Regions from separate parts of the Mesorhizobium sp. LSJC285A00 genome, predicted to be linked through region 2. Evidence: riboswitches for the same ligand, from Rfam matches in the RefSeq annotation. Region 2 holds a riboswitch; the other holds the start of a gene.
The links. Region 2 has a riboswitch for S-adenosylmethionine ahead of X726_RS139880 (homoserine O-acetyltransferase). Riboswitches for the same ligand answer to the same signal wherever they lie in the genome.
Positions count from the first base shown of each region.

Region 1: it holds a riboswitch for S-adenosylmethionine, as region 2 does, so the genes downstream of both, X726_RS156235 (O-succinylhomoserine sulfhydrylase) here and X726_RS139880 (homoserine O-acetyltransferase) in region 2, are expected to answer to the same signal.

Region 1 is NZ_AYVK01000012.1:156,957-172,886, reverse strand. Features, by position in the region: gene X726_RS156225 (ABC transporter substrate-binding protein) at 1-696, opposite strand, end outside; gene X726_RS156230 (2'-deoxycytidine 5'-triphosphate deaminase) at 798-1,892, opposite strand; SAM riboswitch at 2,033-2,110, shown strand; gene X726_RS156235 (O-succinylhomoserine sulfhydrylase) at 2,168-3,358, shown strand; gene X726_RS156240 (ceramide glucosyltransferase) at 3,370-4,521, opposite strand; gene apaG (Co2+/Mg2+ efflux protein ApaG) at 4,743-5,135, shown strand; gene X726_RS156250 (Hsp33 family molecular chaperone) at 5,321-6,352, opposite strand; gene argF (ornithine carbamoyltransferase) at 6,461-7,372, opposite strand; gene X726_RS156260 (aspartate aminotransferase family protein) at 7,391-8,590, opposite strand; gene X726_RS156265 (GcrA family cell cycle regulator) at 8,949-9,467, shown strand; gene X726_RS156270 (magnesium and cobalt transport protein CorA) at 9,572-10,579, opposite strand; gene phoU (phosphate signaling complex protein PhoU) at 10,675-11,397, opposite strand; gene X726_RS156280 (ATP-binding protein) at 11,513-12,778, opposite strand; gene ppk2 (polyphosphate kinase 2) at 12,881-13,786, shown strand; gene X726_RS156290 (acyl-homoserine-lactone synthase) at 13,988-14,626, opposite strand; gene X726_RS156295 (LuxR family transcriptional regulator) at 14,902-15,633, opposite strand; gene X726_RS156300 (transporter substrate-binding domain-containing protein) at 15,895-15,930, shown strand, end outside.
Region 2 is NZ_AYVK01000055.1:489-13,207, reverse strand. Features, by position in the region: gene X726_RS139835 (LysR family transcriptional regulator) at 1-20, shown strand, start outside; gene X726_RS139840 (1-acyl-sn-glycerol-3-phosphate acyltransferase) at 136-945, shown strand; gene X726_RS139845 (LysE family translocator) at 1,015-1,641, opposite strand; gene X726_RS139850 (aldo/keto reductase) at 1,725-2,672, opposite strand; gene X726_RS139855 (gamma-glutamylcyclotransferase) at 2,838-3,371, opposite strand; gene X726_RS139860 (DUF2125 domain-containing protein) at 3,494-4,492, shown strand; gene X726_RS139865 (sugar kinase) at 4,617-5,540, shown strand; gene X726_RS139870 (prephenate/arogenate dehydrogenase family protein) at 5,548-6,483, opposite strand; gene hisC (histidinol-phosphate transaminase) at 6,488-7,597, opposite strand; SAM riboswitch at 7,724-7,801, shown strand; gene X726_RS139880 (homoserine O-acetyltransferase) at 7,862-9,031, shown strand; gene metW (methionine biosynthesis protein MetW) at 9,028-9,642, shown strand; gene X726_RS139890 (DUF1330 domain-containing protein) at 9,650-9,970, opposite strand; gene X726_RS139895 (glycosyltransferase family 2 protein) at 10,219-11,154, shown strand; gene X726_RS139900 (DUF1194 domain-containing protein) at 11,206-11,994, opposite strand; partial or broken gene X726_RS139905 (ABC transporter ATP-binding protein/permease) at 12,059-12,719, opposite strand, start outside.

The DNA of each region.
Region 1 (15,930 bases), on a different contig from region 2:
CGCATTCAGCTTGTCGCGCAGCGCCGTGTCTTCCAGGCGGACAGCGATGCCGGCTTGCGTCTCGGTGCCCTTGACGTCGCCGACAAGCTTGCAGCAGCCTTCGCTCGCCTTCTTCAGCCAGTCCATCAGCACGAACTTGTCGGAGATGACGGCGTCGAGACGGCCGTTCTGCAAGTCGGTGATCGCCTCTTCCTGGGTGGGGTAGAGTTTCGCCTCGGCGCCGGCCTTGCCATAGGCGTCCTGCGCATAGTCGGCCTGGGTGGTCGAGGCCTGCGCGCCCACCGTCTTGCCGGCAAGGGCTGCCGGTTCGGTGGAAGTGAGGTCGCTGTCCTTGGGCGCCACCAGCGCCAGCGGCGTCGTGTAGTATTTGTTGGTGAAGGCGACCTGTTTCTTGCGCTCCTCGGTGATGCTCATCGAGGCGATGATGGCGTCGAACTTTTTCGCCTGCAGCGCCGGGATGATGCCGTCCCAGTCCTGGGTGACGATCTCGCACTCGACCTTCATCTGCGCACACAGCGCATTGGCAATGTCGATGTCGAAGCCCTCGATCTTGCCGTCCGCGGTGATGGTGTTGAAGGGCGGATAAGCGCCCTCGGTGCCGATCTTCAATTTCTCCTGCGCCTCAGCCAGCGAGCCGGCCGATATCACCAGCATGGCAGCGCCCGCTGCCGATATGATCCATCTTGAAATCTGCATTTTGGTTCCCCTTGCGCGCCGTTCTCTTGCCGGCCACCGAAAGGCAGCCAAGCATGGTGAGGCAGCGCAGGCAAGTATTTTGCCTGACGGTGATCGAAGGTTCAGCCGGCGGGGCGGAAATGCTTGGAGAGCTTGAGGCCTTGCGCCTGGTAATTCGAGCCGAGATCGGTGCCGTAAAGCGCCTGCGGCCGCTTCAGCATGTGTTCGTAGACCAGCCGGCCGACGATCTGGCCGTGGTCGAGGATGAACGGCACTTCGTGGCTGCGCACTTCGAGCACCGCCCGGCTGCCGGTGCCGCCTGAGGCCGAATGGCCGAAGCCCGGATCGAAGAAGCCGGCATAGTGAACACGGAATTCGCCAACCAGCGGATCGAAGGGCGTCATCTCGGCGGCGTAGAGCGGCGGCACGTGCACGGCTTCGCGGCTGACCAGGATGTAGAACTCGTCCGGGTCGAGCACCAGTTCGCCGGCGCCGCTCTTATAGAGCGGCTCCCAGAAATCGACGGCATCCTGGGCGGCGCGCTTGTCGACATCGACCAAGCCGGTGTGATGCTTGCCGCGATAGCCGACCAGGCCGTTCTGGTCGCCGTCAAGATCGATCGACAGCGCAATGCCGCCGCCGGAAATGTTGGGCGGCTCGGTCGCCACCAGCATCTCGGCGCGGTGCAATTCGTTCAGTTCTGCCTCCGACAACAGCGCGTTGCCGGTGCGAAAGCGGATCTGCGACAGCCTCGATCCGGCGCGTACGACGATCGGGAAGGTGCGCGGACTGACTTCGAGATAAAGCGGCCCGTGATAGCCGGGGGCGATCTTGTCGAACTCATGGCCGCGATCGGTCATCACCCGGGTGAAGATGTCGAGCCGGCCGGTCGAGCTCTTCGGGTTGGCCGAGGCCGACACGTTTGCGGGCAGCGCCAGGCGTTCGAGCAGCGGCACGATGTAGACGCAGCCGGTTTCCAGCACCGCGCCCTCGGCGAGACTGAACTCATGCAATTTCAGCCGGTGAAGCTTGTCGGCCACCAGATGATCGGGACCCGGCAGGAAGGAGGCGCGCACGCGAAAAGCCTTGTCGCCGAGCCTGAGATCGAGGCTCGCCGGCTGCACCTGGTCGACATCGAGCGCGCGCGGCGACTTCAGCGCGCCGGACTGAAACAGCGCGGAAATGTCCTGATCGGGAAGAATGCCTGTCTGCCGCAAAAGGCTGGCTCCGCTCCAAGGTCGGTCTCTTTGTGGCAGGTTCTTGCCGCAAAACCGCTGGATATTATTGCGGAACCTGCCTGGTACAAACCTCTTAATGAAGCCGGCAATTGACGCAAGCGCAGGTGAGGTCTAAAGGGTCGTTATCCCGTGGTGATTTGGCCGGTCGGCTTGCAGCCACGTTAAACAAGTCGCTAAAGGACCGTCGGGCCGCAAGGCCATATGGACCGGTTGCGACTTTCGCGGCCGGTTTTTTTGTGTCTGGAACAAAAGCGATGAGCACCAAGAAGCGTAACTGGAAACCTCAGACCGCACTCGTGCACGGGGGAACGCTGCGTTCCCAGTTCGGCGAGACGTCCGAAGCGATGTACCTCACCCAAGGCTATGTCTACGAGACGGCGCAGGCTGCCGAGGCCCGTTTCAAGGGCGAGGAGCCGGGCTTCATCTATTCGCGCTATGCCAACCCTACCGTCGACATGTTCGAAAAGCGCATGTGCGCGCTGGAGGGTGCCGAAGATGCGCGCGCCACGGCGTCCGGCATGGCTGCGGTGACGGCAGCGCTCCTGTGCAGCGCCAAGGCCGGCGACCATATCGTTGCGGCGCGCGCGCTGTTCGGCTCCTGCCGCTGGGTGGTGGAGACGCTGGCGCCGAAATACGGCATCGAGGCAACGCTGGTCGACGGCACCGACATCGCCAACTGGGAAAAGGCGGTGCGGCCGAACACGAAACTGTTCTTCCTGGAAAGCCCGACCAATCCGACGCTGGAAGTGGTCGACATCGCAGCGGTGGCGGCGCTCGCCACCTCGATCGGCGCCAGGCTGATCGTCGACAATGTCTTTGCCACGCCCTTGCAGCAGAAGCCCTTGCAGCTCGGCGCCCATATCGTCGTCTACTCCGCGACCAAGCACATTGACGGCCAGGGACGCTGTCTCGGCGGCATCATCCTGTCGGACAAGAAATGGATCGACGAGAATTTGCACGACTATTTCCGCCACACCGGCCCGAGCCTGTCGCCGTTCAACGCCTGGACGCTGCTCAAGGGCCTGGAGACGCTGCCGGTTCGGGTGCGCCAGCAGACGGAAAGCGCGGCCAAGATCGCGGATTTCCTGGCAGGACGGCCGGAAATCGCCCGCGTCATCTATCCCGGCCGCGCCGACCACCCGCAGGCCGACATCGTCAAGAAGCAGATGACGGGCGGATCGACGCTGATCTGCCTCGACGTCAAGGGCGGCAAGCAGGCGGCCTTCGCCTTGCAGAACGCGCTCGACATCGTGCTGATCTCCAACAATCTCGGCGACGCCAAGAGCCTGATCACCCATCCGGCGACCACCACGCACAAGAACCTCAGCGACGAAGCTCGCGCCGAGCTTGGCATCGGGCCGGGAACGCTCAGGCTGTCGGTCGGTCTTGAGGATACGGACGATCTGCTGGAGGACGTTGCGCAGGCGCTGAAGGCAGCCGGATAGGCCGCGAGGCGTCACGCTCCCGACGAAACCTCTTCCAGTTCGGCCGTCTTGGTGCCGATGGTCATGGTGTTGCCGCGCCAGTCGACGGCGCCGCTCAGCCAGCCGCGCGCCCAGATGGCGGGAAGCATCATGTCGCGGACCATCATCGCCGGGACCATGCGCAGCGACAGATGCCAGCCCTTGGCCGCGGCCAGCGCGCATTCGGGAATGTAGGCCGCCGTCAGCACGGCCATCACCGTGGCCGGCAGGCTGATGCCGGCACTTGCGGCCGCCACCAGCGCCAACGCCAACGGCACGGCGACGCCGGTCAGGATCTCGGGTGCGAAAAACAGTGGGAAGGTGACGCGGCGCAACCGCGCCCAGCGCGCCTGGCGCGACCAGATGTCGGCAAGTCGGCGCTGCCCCAGTGGTTGCTCGAAAGGCGAGGCAACGAGATTGACGTGCAGGCCCAGTCCGTTGACCAGCTTGGTTGCAGCAGCATCCTCGGCGATCTCGGCGGCCAGCGCGCGGATACCGCCATTGGTATCGAGCATCGGCTTGTTCCACAGCATGCTCTTGCCCTGGGCAAAGCCGAGACCGAGCGCCTCGCCGGCATATTGCCAGCGCGCCTGCAGCGTGTTGAGGAACGCGCATTCGACCTCGGCCCAAAAGCCATCCGGCCGAGAGCCGATCGGCGTCGAGCAGATAAGCCCGGTATTGGTCCGCCAGGCCGCCATCAGGTGCTGGACGTAATCCCTTGGCATCAGCACGTTGGAATCCGCCAGAATAACCCAATGATAGCGCGCCGCTTCCCAGCCCTTGACGCAGTTGTTGAGCTTCGGGTTGCTGCTGACGCGGTCGTCGCCGATCAGCAGCCGGGCCGGCACGTTGGGAAACAGGACGATCGCCCTGTTTATCAGTTTGACGACGGGATCGTCGGCGTGAGCGACGCAGAAGATCAGTTCGTAGCGCGGCCAGTCGAGCGAGAAGGCTCGCTGCAGCGTCTCTTGTGTGAACGGCTCCACGCCGCGCGACGGCACGACGATCGAGACCGGTGGCTGCTCGCCGGACGGCGGAGGGATAAGGCGACGCGCTTGCAGTTTCGACGAAGCAAGCAGGATGCTGGCGAGATTGGAAAGAAGCAAAGCGGAGGAAGCGAAGGCGGCTGTGAGAGCTGGTTCCATCGAGATCTGGTCACTCCGGAAAGGCCGCTCGCGGCTGCTTTGTCAGTCGACAGATGGGCCTTGAGTCGCCGGCAAGGTTTGCGCACACCAACATTGTCATGTGTCACTTAAATGACATTGTTTGTCGGCACTGCGCTTTGAGGCTGGCAGGACATGCCGCTCTGCGCGTATCAAACCGCATGGCGCGACAAATGTTCCCTGCTGCGCAACCGGAGCAGCCCATGTACCGCGCCGTCACGCGCAACATCGAAGTGCAGGTCAGACCGTTCTACCTGGAGGACCGCTCGGACCCGGCGGAGAACCGTTATGTCTGGGGCTACCAGGTGACGATCGACAACCAGTCGGACGATTTCGTGCAGCTTATGGCGCGTTACTGGCACATCACCGACGGCAGCGGCCGGGTCGAGGAAGTGCGCGGCGCCGGCGTGGTCGGCGACCAGCCTGAGCTCAATCCCGGCGACAGCTATCAATACACGTCAGGCTGCCCGCTCTCGACGCCCTCCGGCTTCATGGTCGGCCACTACACCATGCGCAACAAAAAGGGCGAGACGTTCGACGTCGCTATTCCCGCGTTTTCGCTGGATCTGCCGGGGACCCGACGGACGGTGAATTAGGGGTTTTCTCCCCGTCACTATACGGGGAGAAATGCCCGGCAGGGCAATGAGGGGCAGCGCCAGAGTCATGAGGTTATCTTCCACGCACATGACCTAGGCTATGCGCGGCCATTCACCAAAGTTCGCGCTGCCCTCATCCGCCCTTCGGGCACCTTCTCCCCGTGAACGGGGAGAAGGAAGAGATGCTACTGAGTTGCAAACTCCGCCGGGTCGAAGTCGTACTGCTTCGAGCAGAACTCGCAGGCGACGTGGATGCCGCCATCTTCGGTGCTGTCCTTGATCTCCTGCGCGGAAAACCCCTCGAGGATGCCGCGTATCTTGTCCCTTGAGCAGGAACATTGGTCGGCGACCGGCACGCCGCCGAAGACGCGCACGCCATGTTCGTGGAACAGCCTGTAGAGCAGCCGCTCGGCGCCGATGGTCGGGTCGATCAGCTCGGTCGGCTCGATGGTGCCGAGCAGCGCCACCAGCTCGCGCCACGAATTGTCGGCCGGCTCCTGCGTCACGTCACGCGGATCGCCGTCGCCGCCCGAAATGTCGGGCACGCGCATGCGCTCGGGTGACTGCGGCAGGAACTGCGCCAGGATGCCGCCGGCGCGCCACTGCTCACGAGCGCCGCCGGGACCTGGCGTCAGAAGCTTGGCCACCGACAGCCTGAGGTCGGTCGGGATCTGCTCCGACTGGCGGAAATAGGTGCGCGCGGCGTCCTCCAGCGTCTCGCCGTCGAGCTGGACGATGCCCTGATAGCGCTGCGTGTGCGCGCCCTGGTCGATGGTCAGCGCCAAAACGCCGCTGCCCAGCAGCGTCTGCTGCGAGGTCTGGCCTGCGGCCACCAGGGCCTCCAGCCGGTCGGCGTCGAAACGCGCATAGGCGCGCAATGCCGAAGGCGTGGAGAAATCCGCGACCAGCATGTCGACCGGGCCGTCGGTGCGGGTCTGCAGGATGAACTTGCCTTCGAATTTGAGCGAGGTGCCGAGCAGCACCGTCAGCACACAGGCTTCCGCGAGCAGGCGGGCGACCGGCTCGGGATAGTCGTGACGGTTGAGGATGGCGTCGAGCATCGGCCCGAGTTGCACGGTGCGGCCGCGCACGTCGAGCGGGCCGACCTCGAAGGGTACGACATGATCGTCGCCGGCATAGCCGAACTCGCCGAGTTTGGGGTGATGTTCAGTCACTTGATGCGTTTCCAACATGACAAAGCTCCAGGGCGCGGCCATGCGGCCCGGAGGGGTGCATGCGTCCAAACGCGCTTGATTTGCGTGATGGGGCGCAAATAGGCATCGCGCCGCCCCGGATCAAGCGCTTGGAGATCAAGCGCCTGGAGATCAAGCGCCCAGACACCAGGCCAAAACCGCCTTCTGGGCGTGGAGCCGGTTCTCGGCTTCGTCGAAGACAACCGAATGCGGACCGTCGATGACCTCGTCGGTGACTTCCTCGCCGCGATGCGCCGGCAGGCAGTGCATGAACAGGGCGTCGGGCTTGGCCCTGGCCATCAGCGCCGCATTGACCTGATAGGGCGAGAAGACATTGTGGCCGCGGGCGCGGTGTTCCTGGCCCATCGACACCCAGCAGTCGGTGACGATGCAGTCGGCTTGGTCGACGGCTTCCTCGGGCGAGCGGGTGAAGTGCAGCTTGCCGCCATTGCTCTTCGACCAGTCGATATGCTTTTGCGCCGGCTCGCTGCCTTCCGGCACTGCGACGTTCAGGTTGAAGCGGAACCGCGCCGAAGCTTCGAGCAGCGAATGCAGCACGTTGTTGCCGTCGCCGGTCCAGGCGATGGTCTTGCCGGCAACCGGACCGCGATGCTCCTCGAAGGTCATGATGTCGGCCATCAGCTGACAGGGATGGGTGTCGTCGGTCAGCCCGTTGATGACCGGAATCGTGGCATTCTCGGTCAGCTCGAGCAGCCGCTCATGCGACGTGGTGCGGATCATGATGGCGTCGACATAGCGCGACAGCACCTTGGCGGTGTCGGCAATGGTCTCGGAACGGCCGAGCTGCATTTCGGTGCCGGTCAGCATGATGGTCTCGCCGCCGAGCTGTCGCATGCCGACGTCGAAGGACACGCGCGTGCGCGTCGACGGCTTGTCGAAGATCATGGCCAGCACCTTGCCTTCGAGCGGTTTGGTCCGTTCGCCGGCCTTGAGGCGCGCCTTGCGCACCACCGCATCGTCCAGCATCAGGCGCAGATCGCCTTCGGAAACGGCGGAAAGATCGGTGAAATGGCGAAGGCTCATCGGGAATGGTTCTCGGGATTACTTCGCGGCGGCCGCGGCGATGGCGTCGGTCAGGCCCTTGGCGCCGGCGCGGATGCGATCGAGCGCTTCGCCGATCTCGGCGTCGGTGACGGTCAGCGGCGGCAGCAGACGAATGACGTTGTCGCCGGCCGGCACCGCCAGCAGATGCTGGTCGCGCAGCGCCATGTTGACCTTGGTGTTGGGCATGGCGCATTTCAGGCCAAGCATCAGGCCGCTGCCCCTGATGCCTTCGATGACATCGGGAAATTCGTCGGCGACCGCCGCCAGGCCCTGCTTCATCAGCAATGCCTTGCGCTGGACGTCTTCGAGGAAGCCGTCTTCCAGCACGACGTCGAGCACAGCGTTGCCGACCGCCATGGCCAGCGGATTGCCGCCGAAAGTGGTGCCATGCACGCCTGCCGTCATGCCGACGACAGCGTCGTCGGTGGCGAGGCACGCGCCCATCGGGAAGCCGCCGCCAATGCCCTTGGCAATCGCCATGATGTCGGGCGTCACGCCGGTCCATTCATGCGCGAACAGCTTTCCGGTGCGACCGATACCGCACTGGACCTCATCGAAGATCAGCAGCAGGCCGTGCTGGTCGCAGAGCTGCCGCAGCCGTTTCAAGGATTGCGTCGGCACCGGGCGGATGCCGCCCTCGCCTTGCACCGGTTCGATCAGGATCGCGGCGGTCTCTGGTGTGATCGCCTTCTCGGCGGCGTCGATGTCGTCGAAGCCGACCTGGTCGAAGCCTTCGACCTTGGGCCCAAAACCTTCGAGATATTTGTACTGGCCGCCGGCGGCGATGGTCGCCAGCGTGCGGCCGTGGAAGGCGCCTTCGAAGGTGACGACCCGGAAGCGCTCGGGATGGCCCTTGACGAACTGGTAGCGCCGCGCCGTCTTGATCGCGCATTCGAGCGCCTCGGCGCCGGAATTGGTGAAGAACACCTTGTCGGCGAAGGTGGCGTCAGCCAGCCGCTCGCCGAGCCGGGTCTGCCCCGGGATCTCGTAGAGATTGGAGACGTGCCAGAGCTTGGCCGCCTGTTCGGTCAGCGCCGAGACCAGATGCGGATGGCTGTGGCCCAACGAATTGACCGCGATGCCGCCAGCGAAATCGAGATATCGCTCGCCCTTGTCGGTAACCAGCCAGGTGCCTTCGCCATGATCGAAGGCCAAAGGGGCGCGGGCAAAGGTCTCGTAAAGCGCCGAACCGCTCATTATATGCGTCTCCGGTACCGGAAAAATCAAAAAAGCCGCCAAAGCGGCGGCCTTTGCGGCTTATCGTGTTTTTCGGCCATGAAGTCAACGAAAACGTCGTGCAGAGGCGCGTGGCCAGCTCCCGACGAGACGCCGGCTCATAAGCGACCGGGCAAGTTGGGGAAAACCTAAAAAACCGATTCGTGTTGCACCTGGGACTCTTGTCACCGAGTCAACACATGAGGTAATTGTAGTCGGGAAATAACTAGATTTCGTGCGGCGGACCTAATCACCTAATATATGTGGTGTCTGCCCCGGCAAAGATTGCCGGGTCGGGAACGGATTCCGGCTGCCGCACACTTAGCAGGAGCGCGGTCTCATGAACTGGACTGACGAGCGGGTCGAACTTCTCAGGAAACTGTGGTCGGAGGGCTTGAGCGCAAGCCAGATCGCCGCACAACTCGGCGGGGTCAGCCGCAACGCGGTCATCGGCAAGGTGCACCGGCTGAAGCTGTCGGGCCGCGGACGCTCGACCGCGACGCCGGCGCGTCAGAAGAAGACAACGCAGGGATCTTCGATCCAGAAATCGGTGCCGCGCGCCGCAACCACGCAGCGCCATGTCACGACGTCGATCGGGGCGAACGCGCTGCAGGCGCAGTTCGACGCCGAGCCAGTGGCGCGCCACTACATCCGCCCGGTCGAAAACGTCGTCGTGCCGATCTCGCGGCATCTGCAGCTCACCGATCTCACCGAGCGCACCTGCAAATGGCCGAATGGCGACCCGCTGTCGGAAGACTTCAACTTCTGCGGCAACGAGGCGGCCGAAACCGGACCTTACTGCAAGTACCACGCAAGGGTGGCGTTCCAGCCGGCTTCAGAGCGGCGCAGAAGCCGGTAGTTAGGAATAGGGATTGGGGACTGGGCAGTAGGGAATGGGGTAGCGCTCGTGAGGCGCTACCTTATTCTGCCTACTGCCTACTGCCTACTGCCTACTGCCTACCATCACAGCCACCCACTCTTCCGAAATCGCCAATACAAAAACGAGCAGATCAGCGCGATCGAGACCAATACGACGGGATAGCCGTATTGCATCTTCAGCTCCGGCATGTCGTCGAAATTCATGCCGTAAATGCCGGCGAGCGCCGTCGGCACCGCCAGGATCGCGGCCCATGAGGCCAGCTTCTTGGTGTTCGCGGTTTCCTGGCTCTGGCCGACCAGCAGGCTGGCTTCGAAAGCGAAGGCCAGAACCTCGCGCAGGCTGTCGATCTTTTCCTGCACGGTGCGGATATGATCGGTGACATCGCGAAACAGCGGATGCATGGCGGTATGGATCTGCGGCAGGTCGGCGCTGGTCAGCCGGCGGCAGACCTCGACCAGCGGCAGCGCCGCATTGCGCAGGCGCAACAGATCGCGGCGCAGCATATAGAGCCGCTCGATGTCGGGACCGGTCATCGGCTTCAGCAGCACCCTGTCCTCGATCGCCTCGACCTCGTCCTCGATCTGCTCGAGCACCGGCATGTAGTTGTCGACGATGAAGTCGAGAATGGCGTAGAGGACGAAATCCTCGCCCTTGGCCAGTGAGTGCGGACAGCTTTCCCAGTGCTGGCGCACGGCGGCGTATGAGGTCGAGGGACCATGCCTGACGCTGACGATATAGCCTGAGCCGACGAACAGATGCGTCTCGCCGAAGGTGACGCGTCCGTCGATCAGCTGTGCAGTGCGGGCAACGATGAACAACGCATCGCCATATTGCTCGATCTTCGGCCGCTGGTGCGGATGTTCGGCGTCTTCGATCGCCAGTTCGTGCAGATGAAATTGCGCCTTGACGCGCAGCAGAAGCTCGCGGTCGGGTTCGAGCAGCCCGATCCAGACGACATGGCCCGACTTCTTGGCCCATTCACCGGCTTCCTCGATCGGAATGTCGGCGATGCGCTTGCCGGCGGTGTAGACGCTCGACGCGATGATGCCGGACGATGCCGGCGCCGGCTTGAACTCTCGGACATATTCCATCGCAGCCTCCTGAGCGCCTGGCCTTGGCCAGGAACCGAGACGCTAACATCCGGGTAGTTTAGCGCAATATGATTAAGCGTTCGAGGGGCGCGCGATCACTTCACCGGCAGCGCCGGAAGGGCAATCTTGTCGGTCTTGTCGCCCTTTGGACGCTCGGCCGGCAACTGCTCGCCGGTGACGATGTAGTAGATCGTCTCGGCAATGTTGGTGGCGTGGTCGCCGATGCGCTCGATGTTCTTGGCGCAAAACAGCAGATGCGTGCACGGCGTGATGTTGCGCGGATCTTCCATCATGTAGGTCAAAAGCTCGCGAAACAGCGAGGTGTACATGGCATCGATCTGGTCGTCGCGGTCGCGAACGAAGCCTATTTTCTCGACCGAGCGCGAGGCATAGACGTCGAGCACTTCCTTGAGCTGGGTCAAAGCGAGTTCGGCCAGCGCCTCGAGGCCGCGAAACAGGCTGGTCGGCTGGCGGCCATCAATGACGCTGACCACACGCTTGGCGACGTTCTTGGCGAGGTCACCGACCCGTTCGAGGTCGGCCGAAATGCGGATGGCGCCGACGATCTCGCGCAGATCGGTCGCCATGGGCTGGCGCTTGGCGATGATGACGATGGCTTTGTCGTCGATTTCGCGCTGGCCCTCGTCAAGCACGATGTCGTCGCGGATGACCTTCTGGGCGAGGCCGGGATCGGCATTGACCAGCGCCTGGATCGCCTGCTCGACCATGCGCTCGGCATGGCCGCCCATCGCAGCGATGCGCTTCGCCAGGTATTTCAGCTCTTCGTCATAGGCGCTGACAATGTGTACGGACTGCATGGGCGAAATGCCTTCCTTAAATCTTTGGCCTTTTGAGTCGTTTCCTCGACCCCTGTGCTGATACGCTAGCCGGATGACAGAAAGAAGAAACAGGCAGTTAGCAGATAGTACCGCCTCAGCCTGCCGGCAAATGGACCGTGAACGCCGCGCCCTTGCCAACCTCCGACTTGATCGAAAGCCGGGCGTTGTGGCGCGTCAGAATATGCTTGACGATGGACAGGCCAAGACCGGTGCCTTTCTGCGTGCGGCTGCTCTCCACGTCGACGCGATAGAAGCGCTCGGTAATGCGCGGTATGTGCTCTTCCGGGATGCCCGGGCCGTAGTCCCTGATGGTTACATCGATGCCCGGTTCCGGGCCGGCCTCGCCCCGCGCGATCGACACCGTGACGCGTCCGCCAGGCTGGCCGTATTTGCAGGCGTTTTCCAAGAGATTCTCGAACACCTGGAACAGCTCGTCGCGGTCTCCGGGCACGTCGAGCGGCCCCTCGGCGTAGTCGCGTTCGATGACGACGCCGTTCTCGCTGGCGAGCGGGCCTAGTGAATCGATGACGCTGTCGATGGTCTGGCGCAGATCGACCTCGGTTCCCGGCCTCAGGTAAGGCTTCATTTCAAGCCTCGACAGCGACAGGAGATCGTCGATGAGGCGCGCCATGCGGCCGGTCTGGTTCTGCATGATCTGCAGGAACTGCTCGCGCGCCGCCGGATCGTTGCGGGCCGGGCCGCGCAACGTCTCGACGAAGCCCGAGATTGAAGCAAGCGGGGTGCGCAACTCGTGGCTGGCATTGGCTATGAAGTCAGCGCGCATGCGGTCGATGCGGCGCGTCTCACTCTGGTCCTTGAATACCAGCACATAGAGATCGGTGGCGTGGCCGACCGAGGACGCGCTGACCCGGTAGGCCCGTTCCACCGGCAGCTTCTCGGTGTAGTCGACGGCATCGGAGGCGACGGTTCCCGACAGCACGCCGTCCAGCAAGGCCTGCATTTCCGGCGCGCGGAATTTTAGCGACAGCGACAGGCCGGGCGCGATGCCGCCAAAGGCGGCATAGGCGGCGGCATTGGCGTGGACGATGGTGGCGGTGCGGTCGAAGATGATCAGCGGATCGGCAACGGCAGCCGCAAGATATTCGCCGGAAAGCCGTTGCAGCCCGCTCGCCTCGACCGTGGTAATGGTCTCAGCAGACCGGCTGGCGCCACCGGTTGGCAGAAGCGCGGCGGCCAGCAGCACGGTCAACGCAGCCAGGACGACATAGGCGGAGATACCGGCAAACCCATAAACGGCCATGATGGCGATCGCACCGGCGGCAAGCAGCCATCGGCTGTTCCACAGCCGGCCGGCGACGGCCTGCCCCGTGGTTGTCCGCTCTGCGCCGGTGTCAGCCATTCGTGCTTTCCGTGCTTCTGCGCCGGTCCCGCCGAAACTTCCGCTGGACCGGGTTTGAGGCCCCCCATAGCATGAGTCCGCAAGCTGGAAAGGTTCGTCTCGATGAAAAAAGCCAAGGAAAGTCCCGCCGCAGAGCCGGCAAAGGGGCCGCTGAAGATCAAGGTGGACGGCAAGGAGCGGGAGTTCGACATCGAAAACCCCGAGCTTCCCAGCTGGATCGAGGACCACAAACTGACCGCAGGCGACTACCCCTACGACAAGAAAATGAAGAGCGAGGAGTATGACGAGACGCTGGAGCGGCTGCAGATCGAACTGGTCAAGGCGCAGGCCTGGCTGCAGGCGACCGGCAGCAGAGTGATGTCGCTGTTCGAGGGGCGCGATGCCGCCGGCAAGGGCGGCACCATCTCGGTGCTGCGCCAGTATCTCAATCCTCGAACCGCGCGCAACGTGGCGCTGACCAAGCCGACCCCAACCGAAGTCGGGCAATGGTACTACCAGCGCTACGTCGCCCATTTCCCGACATCGGGCGAATTCGTCACCTTCGACCGGTCCTGGTACAACCGCGGCGGCGTCGAGCCGGTGATGGGCTTCTGCACACCGGAACAGCATGCAAAATTCCTCGACGAGACGCCGCATTTCGAGCGGATGATCTCCAATGAGGGCATCTATTTCTTCAAATTCTGGCTCAACATCGGCCGCGAGACCCAGCTCGAACGGTTTCACGACCGCCGCTGGTCGCCGCTGAAGAACTGGAAGTTCTCGCCGATCGATATTGCCGGCATCACCAAATGGGACGACTACACCAAGGCGCGCGACCAGATGGTCGAGCGCACGCACAAACAGTTCGCGCCCTGGATCATCGTGCGGGCCAATGACAAGCGACGCTCGCGGCTGGCCGTCATGCGGCGCATCCTGTTGTCACTGCCCTATGATGGGCGCGATCTCGACGCCATCGGCAAGGAAGATAAGAAGATCGTCGGCGAAGGGCCGTCGTTTCTCGAGAAGTAGAGACTGGCCTCGATAGGCAGAGGCTGAAATTACAGAGCCCACCCCCACACGGAGGTGGGCTCTGTGGCCATTGTCTAAAGCGCATCGCATTTGAACGGATTCACGCGACGCGCTTTAGGTCTTTGTTTCATGCATGTCGTTCTCTCAAAACCGGGGCCACTTTGAGCGACATGCATTAAAGCGCGTCGGGTGAAGACAGTCTCACGACGCCTGCCGCATGCCGAGCATGTGGGGGGTGCCCCTGGCCAACACCGGGGCGTGATGGTTGCGGCGCGAGCGCACGACATCCAGCGTATGCTCGTTGAAGGTCAGCAGTGTGGCGACGACCTGCTGGTTGCCATAGGTGCGCTGGTAACCGAGCGGCGTCGCCAGGAAGTGCAACTGCAGCGTCCGCAGCACCCACACCGGCTCGACCTCGATAATGACCTGATCGACATTGCGAGCAAGGCCCCATTCGACGAAGCCGGCGATCAGTTCGGTGCCGACCGTAGACACGCCGCGCTTGCCATCGCGAAAGCCTGGCGCCACCGCGTAACGGGTTAGCTCCCAGACATTCGGTCCCGAAGGGCGCTTTCCCTCGCAGAGTTCCGGCATCACATCGCTAAGGAGATGCGGCCGTGTGGTCGGCAGCATCCGATGATAGCCTGCAAGCTCGCCATTGCGTATGACAAGGTGGTGTTCGGCCCCATCATGGTCGAATTGATCGATTTCGAGGCCGTCCGGGCGATCGAGATCGGTCCACCGCATCTCATCGACGAAGACCTTGTAACGCAGGCGATGGACGGCCTCCCATAGGTCGGGACGTTCCATCAGTTGTTGAGTGGTAAGGGAAAATAGCATTAGCCGTCTCCTGGGCTTAAGAGGAAGATACGGCCGGGCTTTCCCGAAAAAATTGCGCGAAGGTGTTGGCAAGGATTTCCAGGCTGCCACAGCCGACATGGCTAATATAGCTGCGTCTAAACGCCTCCGCGATGGCGTGCACCCTGTTGGCGACGCCGAGTCTGCTTTTGGCGTTAAGAAAGCATTAGCCGTCTCAAGAGGACGACAGGGGCCGGTCTTTTCTGAAGATATGACGCCAACAATGCGGCCATAAATTTCGGGCCGCCAGAACCGGCCTAGCTGATATAGCCGTGCCTGACTGCTTCGGCGACTGCCTGCACACGGTTGGCGGCGCCTAGTTTGCTCTTGGCGTTGAGAAGGTGTTTCTCAGAGGTATGCTCCGAGATGCCGAGGATCTGCGAAATCTCCCACTCGGATTTTCCGACCGCCGCCCATTGCAGGCATTCGCGCTCGCGCGGCGTCAATTCAATGTGATCGATAGATTTGCCGGCCGTCGTTTGAAGCTGCATGGCGCGGCCGATGGCATAGGTGGAGGCCAGCGAGACCATTGCGAATTCGGCTTCGGACAGTTCGACCGCCTCACCGCCCAGCGAGACCAGCGCGATCTGGCCTTCGAGCGTGATCAGCGGGAAGGCGAGGCCGTCACGCAGCTTGAACTGGCGGGCGTCGCGCATTACCTCGGCGCTGCTCTTGTCGGCGGGCATGCTTTGAACGGCATCGCGCCATTGGAATGGCGCCCGAAACTGCTTCAAATGGCTGACGACCGGATCGTGGTCGACGTAGTTGCGCGATAAGTAACGCTCCAGCCATTCGCTAGGCCAATCGCAGAGCAGCACATGGTCCTTCGTCTGGCTGCTTGGTGTACCGGGCTGCGGCACCGTTGCGGCTATCAGGGCCGTCAATCCGAAATTCGAGGTGACACTAAGTAGCTGCTCGCACACCGCAGCCGACGTGTCGGCACGCTGCACCCGGTCAATATATTCAAGTGTCCGGTCAAAATAACCCATCGCAACATCTACCCCATGTTGCCTACCGCTCTTGAGACCGATGCTACGTGCCTGCCCCGCACTTAGCCATCAACCCCGGATTGCAAAGCCACATCCTTAGCTTTTCTAACGCCAGCGACCGCCAACCCCGGGCCGACTCTGTGCGGCTATTTGCAACCTCGCCAAAGCATAACCCGAAATTTGCCCTTTGAAATCAAAAACAATTGTGCCTGCGCCGTTTTCGTATCACAAGCCAACGGCCAAGACGGGCGGAGTTTTTTCGTGACATCACGCTGGATAACCATCGCCTTGCTGTCG
Region 2 (12,719 bases):
TATTGCAGGCGACGTGGTGAGTTGAGACTGGCTTGAGTCAGTGGCGAGCCGGCCTATGTCAGGCCATTGCGGCGTTTCCTTTTTGCCCGCGCTTGGTGTAACCAACGCACACCTCCTCAACGGGCCCTTCCCCGCATGCTCTATATCCGCTCGCTGGCGTTCAACTTCGTCTTCTATGTCAATCTGATCGTCCAGATGGTCCTCTGGACCCCTTACTACTTCCTCTCGCCACGCCATCGCGCCTGGTTCGTGCCGAAATTCTGGTCGCGCACCAGCCTGTGGCTCTACGACAAGATCGCCGGCACCAGGAGCGACATCACCGGCGTCGAGAACCTGCCGGAGGGCTCTTTCATCCTGGCGCCGAAACACCAGTCGTTTTGGGACGCGATCGCTTTCTTTCCCTTCCTCCACGATCCGCTTTATATCCTGAAGCGCGAGCTGACCTGGATCCCCTTCTTCGGCTGGTACATCCTGAAGATGCGGATGATCCCGGTTCACCGCGGCAGCCGCTCCAAGGCGTTGAAGCAGGTCGTTGCATCGACAAAGCAGGAGATGGGGCGCAATCCGCGCCAGCTGATTATCTACCCCGAAGGCACGCGCCGAGCGCCAGGCGACGAGCCGGCTTACAAATACGGCATTGTCGAGCTCTATACGCAGCTTGGCGTCCCGGTGGTACCGGTCGCCCATGTCGCCGGCCTCTATTGGCCTCGCCGCAAATTCTTGCGCTTTCCCGGCACCATCAAGGCCCGCTTCCTGCCGCCGATTCCGCCCGGGCTCGGCAAGGACGAATTCATGGACCGGCTGATCGGCGATACGGAAGCCGCCTGCGACCAGCTGCTGATCGAGGCATCGCAGGCTCCTAACCCGCCGCAAATGCCGCCGACGGCGGTCAAGCGGCTGGCCGAACTCGCCGCGGCCGCCAAAGCAATTCCAGGAAAAGTGTGAGCGGTTTTTTCCGTCCTGAATTGCGCCAAAACAAAAAAGACCAAAGCTTGATCTCTTCTGCGGGCCGGCTCAAGGCCACGCCGCCAGCGCCGTGGTCAGCACCAGCGTCGCCGCGAAGGCCAGATTGATGATCCGCGACGCCAGCGGCTGGCGCAGGGTGCGGGCGAAGGCCGCGCCGGCCAGCAGCCACAGCACATGGATGGCTACGATCATCAGGGTGAGAACCGCCAGCCTGGCCGGGATGCCGAGAGCATCGGCGCCGGCTGCGGTCGCGGAGCCAGCAAGGACCGCAGCAATCGCCACATAGGCTTTCGGGTTGGCAACGGCGAGCAGTAAGCCGCCGAGGAAGGTCGGCAGAACCGCGCTGCTGTCACGCGCGGCCAGCGGCGGCGCTGTCGCTATTCTGTAGGCGAGGTAGAGAATATAGGCGGCGGAAGCGACCGCCAGCACTGGCGCTACGCCCGGCATCGAGGTGAGGATAGCCTTGATGCCGGTGGCCACTACCAGCAGCACCGCGACCGTGCCTAAAATCATCCCCGATGTGTAGTGAAGCGAATTGCGCAGGCCGAAGGCGGCCCCTATCGCCGTGACGCTGATCGTCGCCGGGCCAGGACTGCCCATGACGACGGTTGCCGCCAGCACCAGCGCCAGCAATTGCTGCCAGGGCTGCGCCTGCGAAAGAATGTCTGCGGCCATGCTGCCTCTTCTCCACAATAATGGAGAACAGTGTGGCAAGGCGGACAGCCGTCGTCTTGAACGATCGTGCCGAACCTGCGCGGCTAGGCGCTGGCCTTGTCCAGCGCCACGAGATCCTCCGCGCTGAGCTTCAGCGATGCGGCGCGCACCAGGCTGTCGACCTGATCCAGCGTCGTGGCGCTGGCGATCGGCGCGGTGATGCCGGGCTGCGCCATCACCCAGGCGAGTGCTACTTCCGCCTGCTTGGCCGAATGGCGCGCCGCCACAGTGTCGAGTGCGGCCAGAATGCGCATGCCGCGCGCATTGAGATAAGCCTTCACGCCGCCGCCGCGTTCACTTTTGCCGAGATCGGCCTCGCTACGGTATTTGCCGCTCAAAAACCCCTTGGCGAGACTGAAATAGGTGATGACGCCGATATCCTCGGCCACGCACAGATCATGCAGCGGCCCGTCGAAGGATGAGCGGTCGTAGAGATTGTATTCCGGCTGCAGCACGCTGTAGCGCGGCAGCCCGCGCAGGCTGGCAACATCGAGCGCGGCGCGCAGCTGGCCGGCGTCAAGATTCGAGGCGCCGATATGGCGGACCTTGCCGGCAGCGAGCAGCTTCTGGTAGGCGCCGAGCGTCTCCTCATAAGGGGTTGTCGGGTCCGGCCAATGCGAGAGATAAAGGTCGATCACATCGGTCTGCAGTCGCTTGAGCGACGCCTCGACTGCCCTTTCGATATGGGCAGCGGACAGATCCTTCTTGCCTTGTCCCATATCCGAGCCGACTTTGGTGATGACGATGATCTTGTCACGGTTGCCGCGGCTTTTCATCCATTTGCCGATGATGGTCTCGGACTCGCCGCCCGCGTGGCCGGGCACCCAGCGCGAATAGGCATCGGCGGTATCGATAGCGTTGAGGCCGGCGTCGCCGAACCGGTCGAGCAGGTCGAAGGAGGTCTTCTCGTCCGCGGTCCAGCCGAAGACATTGCCGCCCAGGACCAGCGGCGCGATGGAAAGGTCGGTTTGACCGAGACGGCGTTTTTGCAAGACGGGGCTCCGTGGGGCTGGCGGCGGGCGACCCGAATGCTTCGGGCCGCAGCTAAGCTAGGTCTCGCCGCGCCGAGGTCAAAGGCCTCAGCCAATTTTTCCAGCGGGCCAGCGCTTCACAAAGGCGCGAGAGCTTCGCCTGCAGGCTCGCCGTGGTCTACTGGCTCACGAGGCGATCCGCTTCGCCACCTCTTCCAGCCAGTGGTCGCTGATACCCAGCGCCGCGAGATGCTGCAGCGTGTTGAGCACATAGTCCTCGTTGTTTCCGGACTGGCCGACGGCGCCACGGATAACACCTGCCGCATGCGCGGGGTCGAGCCCGCCGGCATACTGCTCATGCTGGCGGTCGACGATATAGGCGACCGCTTTCACTCTCTCTCCCGCGGCCGCCCCATTCCCGTCGAGGCTGATATCGAGCACACGCTCGAGGTAGACGCTGGTCACCAATTCGCGCTCGCGCAGATAGGTCAGCACCTCATCGCGCAGCTCGCCGGGCACGCGAAAGGCCAGCCCGATGCAGGAGCCGCCACGGTCGAGGCCTAGCACCAGGCCCGGCCGCTGGCGCGTGCCGCGATGCACGAAGGAATAGACGCACAGCGACCGGCGGTAGCCGTAAAGCCGCGCGCGGCGGGTCTCCACATGCGCAAATCCCGGCCGCCAGATCAGCGAGCCATAGCCAAAAACCCAAAAATCGCCCATATCGCCAAGCCTGATTGCACGAAGGTGACGCCGCCGCATCGGAATCGGTGCTCTTCTGTCTTTTTGCTTGTTGCGTAACCACAGTCCACCCGCAACACGCCCGCGTTAATGAAAGCCGCAGCATGACGTCAAGTGACGAGCGTCCGTCGAAGTTTCGCCACCGGCTGATGTGGCTCGCTGCCTTGGTCGTTATGCTGTTCGGCGCCTACAGCGCGGTCTGGTTCTATGTCGCCGGTCGCGTCAGCAGCGAAGCCGACAAGGCGGTGGCCTCGCTCAAGGACAAAGGCATCGAGGCCGGCTGCGCCAACCTCACCGTCAGCGGCTACCCCCTGAGTTTTGCCATCTCCTGTGACAATCTGGCTTACGAGGACGACGCCAGGAACGTTGCCGCCTCGGCAGGCAGCTTCAACTTCGTTGCAGAGCTCATCCGGCCTTTGTCGCCTGCCGCCGAGTTGCGTGGGCCGCTGCGCACCTCGGTGCCGGGAATGGCGCCGCTATGGATCGACTGGGACAATCTGCAGGCCAATGCCAAGCTCTCCTGGCCCCTGCCCCGGAGCATTTCGCTGCAGGCGGAGAGCTTGTCCGGCCAGACGGATCCGGCCGACGACACTGATCCGGTTTCACTGTTCAGCGCCGGAACCGCGGCGGGCGAGTTGCGACCCGACGGCCAGGACATCGGCTACGTCGGCAGCTTCACCGATCTTGAGATCGACGCCGACGCGATCGGCGGGCGCGTGCTGCCGCCGCTCGACGGCAGCGGCGACGCGACGCTGAAGAACGGCGTCGCGCTGATGAAGACGCAGGCCAGGAGCCTGCGCGGCCAGGCGGTCGACATCCACAAGCTCGATCTGTCGTCGGGAGCCGCGCGCATCACCGTCTCCGGCCCGGTGTCGGTCGACGCCAACGGCCAGGTCAATGCCGACCTGACGATCAAGCTGCAGGATCCCAAAGCCGTGGCGGCAATCCTCGCCACCGCAATCCCCGAGCAGAAGAGCCAGATCGAGCAAGGCTTTGCCGGTCTGGCGCTGCTCGGCAACGAACCGTCGATGCCGCTCAAGGTGGTGAAGGGCAAGGTCTCGCTCGGCTTCATTCCGCTGGGCAAGATCAAGCCGCTCGATTAGAGCAATTCCAGGAAAAGTGTGAGCGGTTTTCCGTCCGGAATTGCGTTAAAACAAAGAGATAGAGCATGATCGCAAAGAGCGGGAACGGCTATTGGGGAGAGATCATGCTCGAGCAAGCCGACGCATGAACCGACCGGTGAAACTGCTGAGCGTTGGCGCGCTGACGCTGGATACCATCCTGCGCGTCGAAACCCTGCCCACGCATCAGGGCAAGTTCATCGCCTCGGACGGCATCCAGATCGCCTCGGGCATGGCGACAAGTGCTGCCTGCGCCGCCCGCCGTCTCGGCGCCGAGGTGTTCCTGTGGGCAAGTGCAGGTGGCGATGCCGTCGGCGACCAATTGCTGGCCGGCATCGAGGCCGAGGGCGTCGATTGCGGCTTTGTCCGCCGCGTCGAAGGCGCCCGCTCGGCGCTGGCCGCGATCCTGGTCGACGCTCATGGCGAGCGCATCATCGTGCCCTTCTACGACCCAAAGGCGCAGGCCGACCCCGAGGCGGTGCCTGTCGCCGATCTTTCCGGCTTCGATGCCGTGCTGGTCGATGTGCGCTGGCCGGGCGCCGCCGCTCTTGCCTTGACCGCCGCGCGCGACGCCGGTTGCCCGGCAATCCTCGACGCCGACACGGCGCCGGTTGAGGTGCTGGAGCGCCTGCTGCCGCTGGCATCGCACATCGTCGCTTCGGAGACGGCGGCACGCATCGTCTGCGGCCATGCGCTGGACCCCGAAACCGCCTGTGCCGACCTCGCCAGCCGCACCGATGCCTTCGTGGCGGTGACCGGCGGCGCCGCGGGAAGCTGGTGGCATGACCGGTCCGCCGGATGCGTGCGCCACATCGCGGCGCCGAAGATCAAGGCGGTTGACACGCTTGCCGCCGGCGACGTCTTCCACGGCGCCTTTGCTGTCGCGTTGGCGGAAACCATGCCGATCGAGCAGGCGTTGCGCTTTGCCAGCGCGGCGGCCGCGCTCAAATGCCAGCGCTTCGGCGGCCGGCTGGGGGCGCCAAACAGGGACGAGGCAATGGCCATGGTCGCGGCGACCTGGCCCGTCTGAAACAGATTTAACTTTTCACCGGGTGCTCGACCGCCTGCCGGCCGAAATCCGGCACGTCGATATCCTGGCCGGCCTCGATGATCGAACGGCGAACGGCCCGGGTGCGGGTGAACAGGTCGAACAGCTTGTCGCCGTCGCCCCAGCGGATCGCCCGCTGCAGCGAGGCGAGGTCCTCCGAAAAGCGCGCCAGCATTTCCAGGATGGCATCCTTGTTGTGCAGGCACACGTCGCGCCACATGGTCGGGTCGGAGGCGGCCAGACGGGTGAAGTCGCGGAAACCGGAAGCCGAATATTTGATCACTTCCGACTTGGTCACCGATTCCAGATCGTCGGCCGTGCCGACGATGTTGTAGGCAATGATGTGCGGAAGATGCGAAACGATGGCCAGCGTCATGTCATGATGCTGCGGGTCCATCGTGTCGATGTTGGAGCCGCAGCGCCGCCAGAATTCCGACAGCTTTTCCAGCGCGGCCGGATCGGTTCCCGGCAGCGGCGTGAAGATGCACCAGCGGTTTTCGAACAGCTCGGCGAAACCCGCATCCGGGCCCGATTTCTCCGTACCCGCCAGCGGGTGCCCCGGAATGAAGTGCACGCCGTCCGGTACATAGGGCTGCATTTGCGCAATGACCGAGGCCTTGGTCGAACCGACATCGGTGAGGATGGCGCCCTTTTTCAGCGCCGGCGCGATCTCTTGCGCCACCTCGCCCGACGATCCCACTGGCACCGAGACGATGATCAGGTCGGCATTGCGGACCGCTTCCCTGGCGTCGGTGGTGTAGCTCTCGCCAAGACCGAGCTCCTTCGCCCGTGCCAGCGTGGCCGGGCTGCGCGTCGCGATGGCGACATGGCGGGCCAGGCCCTCGCGGCGGATGATGCGGGCCAGCGACGAGCCAATCAGGCCGATGCCGACCAGCGCGATCTTTTCAAACATCGGTGATGTCATTGTTTCAGCTCTTCAGGAATGTCGTGAGGGCATCGATGACGCCGCGATTGGCTTCTTCGGTGCCGACGCTCATGCGCAGCGCATTGGGAAAGCCATAGCCGGTAACGCGCCGCAATATATAGCCGCGCTGGGTGAGGTAGTCGTCCGCCGCCTCAGCCGAATGCTTCTTGTCGTCGGGAAAGTGGATGAGGACGAAATTGCCGACGCTGGGCGTCACGCGCAGCCCAAGCTTCGTCAGTTCTTCATTCAACCAGGTAAGCCAGGTCTCGTTGTGCAACGAACTGCGCTCGACATGGGCGCGGTCGCGGATGGCGGCAATGCCGGCCTCGATCGCTGTTGCGTTGACGTTGAAAGGGCCGCGGACACGGTTGATGGCATCGACGATGTGCAGTGGGCCATACATCCAGCCGATGCGCGCGCCGCCAAGGCCGAGCTTGGACAAGGTGCGGGTCATGACCACATTCTGTGCGCTGCCCGCCAGCTCGATGCCGGCCTCGTAGTCATTGCGCCTGACATATTCGGCATAGGCCGCGTCCAGCACCAGAAGCACGTTGCCCGGGAGCGCGGAATGCAGGCGGCGGACCTCCTGGAACGGCAGATAGGTTCCGGTCGGATTGTTGGGATTGGCGAGGAAGATGATTTTGGTCCGCGGCGTCACCGCGGCCAGGATCGCGTCGACGTCGGCGCGTTCCTCGGTTTCCTTCACAGCAACCGGCTTGGCCCCCGCCGACTGAATGTAGATCTTGTAGACCATGAAGGCATGTTCGGTAAAAATCGCCTCATCGCCTGGCGCAAGATAGGTCTGCGCCAGCAGGCCAAGTATCTCGTCAGAACCGTTGGAGCAGATGATGTTTGCCGGGTTGAGGCCATGCACCTCGGCGATCGCCTCGCGCAGCCGGCGGGCGGTGCCATCGGGATAGACATCGAGCTTGGCAGCCACTTCACGCGCGGCCTCGATCGCCTTCGGCGACGGGCCGAGCGGGTTCTCGTTCGACGATAGTTTATGGACCTTGGCGACGCCGGCCGGTGCTGTGCTCTTGCCCGGCACATAGGCGTCGATGTCCATAATGCCCGCGCGGGGCGTCGGTCGTGCCTTGTCCGCTGTCTTGTCCATGTCGCAAATCCATCGAGAATGCCTCCGTCCGGAGGCCGCAGCGGAAATACAAGCCGTAGCCGCGAATGTCGAGAGGCGGGCAATAGCTGGCCGTTGACGCCGGGCCGCACGAGTTCTAGAAGAACGCAACAGTTCCGTGGTGATTTGGCCGGTCGGCTTGCAGCCACGTTAAACAACTCGCTAAAGGGCCGTTTGCGTGACGTAACCGGCTTTGCGATCGCATTGCCGGTTTTTTATTGCCTGACGGCGGGCAAGGAGAGTCACATGGCCGCGCTCCGCGCTACAAAAACCAACAACGAGGCCGACAACCCGTCGAGCCCTGTGTTGCGTTTTGGCCCTGACAAGCCGCTGAAGCTTGACGCCGGCACGCTTTTGTCGCCGTTCCAGATCGCCTACCAGACATATGGCGCCCTCAACGATGCCCGCACCAACGCCATCCTGGTCTGCCACGCGCTGACCGGCGACCAGCATGTCGCCAGCACCAATCCGGTGACCGGCAAGCCCGGCTGGTGGGAAGTGCTGATCGGTCCCGGCAAGATCATCGACACCAACCGCTTCTTCGTCATTTGCTCCAACGTCATCGGCGGCTGCCTCGGCTCCACCGGTCCGGCCTCGACCAATCCCGCCACCGGCAAGCCCTACGGCCTCGACCTGCCAATCATCACCATCCGCGACATGGTGCGGGCGCAACTGATGCTGGTCGACCATTTCGGCATCGAAAAGCTGTTTTGCGTGCTCGGCGGCTCGATGGGCGGCATGCAGGTGCTGGAATGGGCGTCATGCTATTCCGAGCGCGTCTTCTCGGCCCTGCCGATCGCCACAGGCGCACGCCATTCCTCGCAGAACATCGCCTTCCACGAGGTCGGCCGCCAGGCTGTCATGGCTGATCCGGACTGGCATGGCGGCAAATATTTCGAGCACGGCAAGCGCCCGGAAAAGGGGCTCGCCGTGGCGCGCATGGCCGCCCACATCACCTATCTGTCGGAAGCCGCCCTGCATCGGAAATTCGGCCGCAATCTGCAGGACCGCGAAGCGCTGACCTTCGGTTTCGACGCAGATTTCCAGATCGAAAGCTATCTGCGCCACCAGGGCATGACATTCGTCGACCGCTTCGACGCCAACTCCTACCTCTACATGACCCGTTCGATGGATTATTTCGACCTCGCCGCCGACCATGGCGGCCGGTTGGCAGATGCCTTTGCCGGGACCAAGACCCGCTTCTGCCTGGTGTCCTTCACCTCGGACTGGCTGTTCCCGACCGAGGAGAGCCGCTCGATCGTGCATGCGCTCAACGCCGCCGGCGCCTCCGTCTCCTTCGTCGAGATCGACACCGACCGCGGCCATGATGCCTTCCTGCTCGATGAACCCGAACTGTTTGCCGCCATCAAGGGCTTCATCGGCTCGGCGGCCCGCGCAAGGGGGCTCGCCTCATGAGCGTCAATGGCAGCCAGCGCGTCGACCTCGAAGTCGTGGCCAACCTGATACCGCCGCAGTCGCGGGTGCTCGATGTCGGCTCCGGCGACGGCCTGCTGCTCGAACTCCTGCAGGAGACCAAGCAGGTCGACGGCCGCGGGCTGGAGCTGTCACAGCGCGGCGTCAATGAATGCGTGGCGCGCGGTCTCTCGGTCATCCAGGGCGATGCCGATACCGACCTCGAATTCTATCCGGACAAGGGTTTTGACTTCGTCGTCCTGTCTCAGACGCTGCAGGCGACCCGCAACCCGAAGCTGGTGCTCGACGAGCTGCTGCGAATCGGCAACCGCGCCATCGTCTCCTTCCCCAATTTCGGCCACTGGCGGGTGCGGCTGTCGCTGTTCGTCAATGGCCGGATGCCGGTGACCGCGGACCTGCCCTATTCCTGGTACGACACGCCCAACATCCATTTCTGCACCATCCGCGACTTCGTCAATCTGGTCGAGGAACTCGGCGCTTCGGTCGAGAAAGCCACCGCGCTCGACGGCAACGGCCAGAAGATCGGCCTGTCGATGCCATGGTGGTTCTGGAATTTCTTCGGCCAGCAAGCGGTGTTCTTGCTGAAGCGGTAGTTTGCCCCTATTCCAGCACGTCCGTCGCCTTGTGCGGGTGCTGAACGCCATCGGCGATGATCACATCGGCGTGGGAGTTGTGGGTGCGCAAGGCCAGAATCTCGCGATAGGCTGATGAATCGTACCAGCCCCACGCATGCGCCCTGTCCGGAAACTCGATGACGATCAGATGCCCGGGCCATTCGTTTTCGACCACCTCCATGTCGCCGCCGTGGACAAGGAAGCGGCCGCCGAAAGGCTCCAATGTGGCGTCGATCCTCTGCAGATACTCGACAATCTGCGGGCCCATTGTGACTTGACGCATATGGGCGACGGCGTAGGCGGCCATGGCTGAACTCCCTGTGAGATCGAAGCCCGACGACCGGCTTCGTTGGCGCAATCTGCAGACATGATGGCCATCGGTCGATTACGTCTGGGGTAATCGGCCGGCTTACCGGCGTCCTGGCTCAACAGTTTGTGATGACATTGCCGCTGGTTTTTTGTAGCGTCGAAGCGAATGCCATCCCGGGGTAAGGCTTGGACGGCGACCATCAAAACCTCCGGCCTCCAGGCATTTCGGGGCACAATCGAAGCAACATGTCCAAGGCAACCGACCTCGCTCCGCTGATCTCGGTGATCACACCGACGCACAATCGCCGCAGCAAGGTGGTGCGCGCCGTGGAGAGCGTGCTGGCGCAGAATTTTCCCCGGTTCGAACACATTGTCGTCGATGACGGCTCGACCGACGGTACGGCAGCCGCACTTGCCGAAATCCGCGATCCACGGCTGATCTATGTTGGCTCGAAATGGCGCGGCGCCAATGCCGCCCGCAATGCCGGCATCGAGCGGGCGCAGGCGCCGGTGGTGACATTCCTCGATTCCGACGACGTCTATTTGCCGGATCGCCTGGCGCGGACGCTGGAGCAGTTCGACAACAATCCCTCGCTCGAAGTGCTGATCAGTTCCTTCGTGTCGCTGAAGGGCAATCGCCGCACCAACTGCGTCAACCGCGAGGCGCTGCTGAGCCGCGACTCGCTGGAGCGGGCCCTTGTCGCGCAGACCATCTTCATTGCCGGGTCGGCAATCACCGCCCGGCGCGAGTCGCTGCTGGCCATCGGCGGCTACGACAGTGACGTCACGCGCATGCAGGATCGCGAATTGTTGCTGCGCTTTGCCCGTCGCAGCGGCGCGCAGCTGTCCGAAGTGATCGACTGGAAAAAGTACAACTCGGAGAATTCGATCTCCGGTCGCCGGGACGGCTATGTCGAAGCCTATGCGAGCTTGATCGACAAGCACCCCTATATCGCCGACCGCTACCCCTACATTCCGCCTTACATGATCGCCCGGCAGCTCATCGCCGATGCACTCAAGGGCAGGGTTTCGCAGGCGTTCTCCGGCTATATGGCCAACCGGTCGTCGAAGGCGCTTGGCTATTCGCTGCCGCAGCTGTTGCGTGGCTATGTCGGCGGCCGGCGCTGGCGCCGCGATCTCTATGCCGAATTTCGCGACAAATACGGTGCACGGCCGGCCTGAAGTTTGCCGACAAGCCGAGCAGCGGCTTTCCCCTCCGAACTGCCTCAAACCTCATTTGTCGAGTTCCGGCAGATATGGGTCGGAATATAGCCGCCGGTCGCGTTCGCCCTGCAGGCAGTCCATGGGTGCGGCGGCATCGATCGGGACCACGGTCGCATCGGCGATGCCGCTCACCTCCAGGATCAACTTGCGGCGTATGGCGGTGGCGAATTCCGAGGCCACATAGATCGGCAACACGAAGGAGCCGGGCCCACCGGTGACGCAGTCGTCATAATACTGGTCGAGATGGCTGAAGGTCGGCGACGGGCTGATCAGGATCGGCAGGCCGTTGATGACGATGCCCTTGGCCACCGCCGCATCGCGTGTCGTGGCGACGGGCAGCCCGGTGTTGTTGGGACCGTCGCCGGAAATGTCGATGACGCTGCGTGGCGCATCGAACCCCGTGCCCTCGAACAGCCCGGCGCCGAAGGCAAGCGCACCGGAAATCGAGGTGCCGCGAAAGCTGCGGAACGGCCGCGCTTCTATTCTGTCGGCGAAGGCGTTGGCGCTCTCTGCGCTGTCGATCACCTGCCAGGCGATGACGCCATCCTCGCGCACGACGCCCGCCCATTCGAAATAGGCAAGCGCGATGCGCCCGGTGGTTCCCGAGCGCACGGCCTTGATGAAATCGGGATGCCTGAGCGCCTCGACATAGCCAGCGCGCTGCAGCGCGAACTCCCTCTCGTCCATCGACTGTGAGATGTCGACGGCCAGCACCAGTTCGACATCCACGGCAACGGCCGGGGCAGCCACGGGCGTGGTGCAGGCAAGGCAGGCAAGCAGGCTGAGCGCATCGAGCATGGCCGCACCACGGATGTTTCGACCCGTGAATCTTCGCCGCGATCGCGGCGAAATAAAGCCCCTTCTACTTCTTTCGCCGCACGGCCGCTTTCGGCGGCGGGTCGATGGCGCCGGTCCTGACTCGGGCGGGTTTCAGTGGCGCAGCACCCGTATCCTTCACGATGTTCAATGCGCGTGGAAAGAAATGACCATTGTGCAGTCCGCGCCCGATGTTGAGGATCGCGGTTTCCGGCAGGCGTTTCTCCAGCATGGACAGTACCCTTCGCAGCGAAGGACCATCGAACGCGTCCATCGCTTCGTCGATGATCACCCATTTCGGCTGCCGCAAGGCCAGCCTGGCGAAGGCCAGCGACCGCTGTTCGTCATCGTTGAGTTCACGCTCCCAGCGTGCGGAACGGTCGAGCGAGGATGACAGCCGCTCGAGGCCGACCTCGGCCAGCACCGCCCCAAAATCAGCATCGCCAGCCGGCGCCGAGCCATTTGGATGCAGCACTTCGCGTAACGTGCCGGCAGGAAAATACGGAACACGCGGCACGAAAATCGGCGTTTCTCCGGCCGGCAAGCCGATCCGCCCGCTGCCCCAGGGCCAAAGGCCGGCAATGGCGCGGAAGAACAATGTCTTGCCGGCGCCTGGGTCGCCGGTGATCATGACGCGCTCACCGGGATGGATCTCGACATGGCTGTCTGAAAGTTTGGTGCAGCCCTCCGGCGAGGCCACTTGGAGC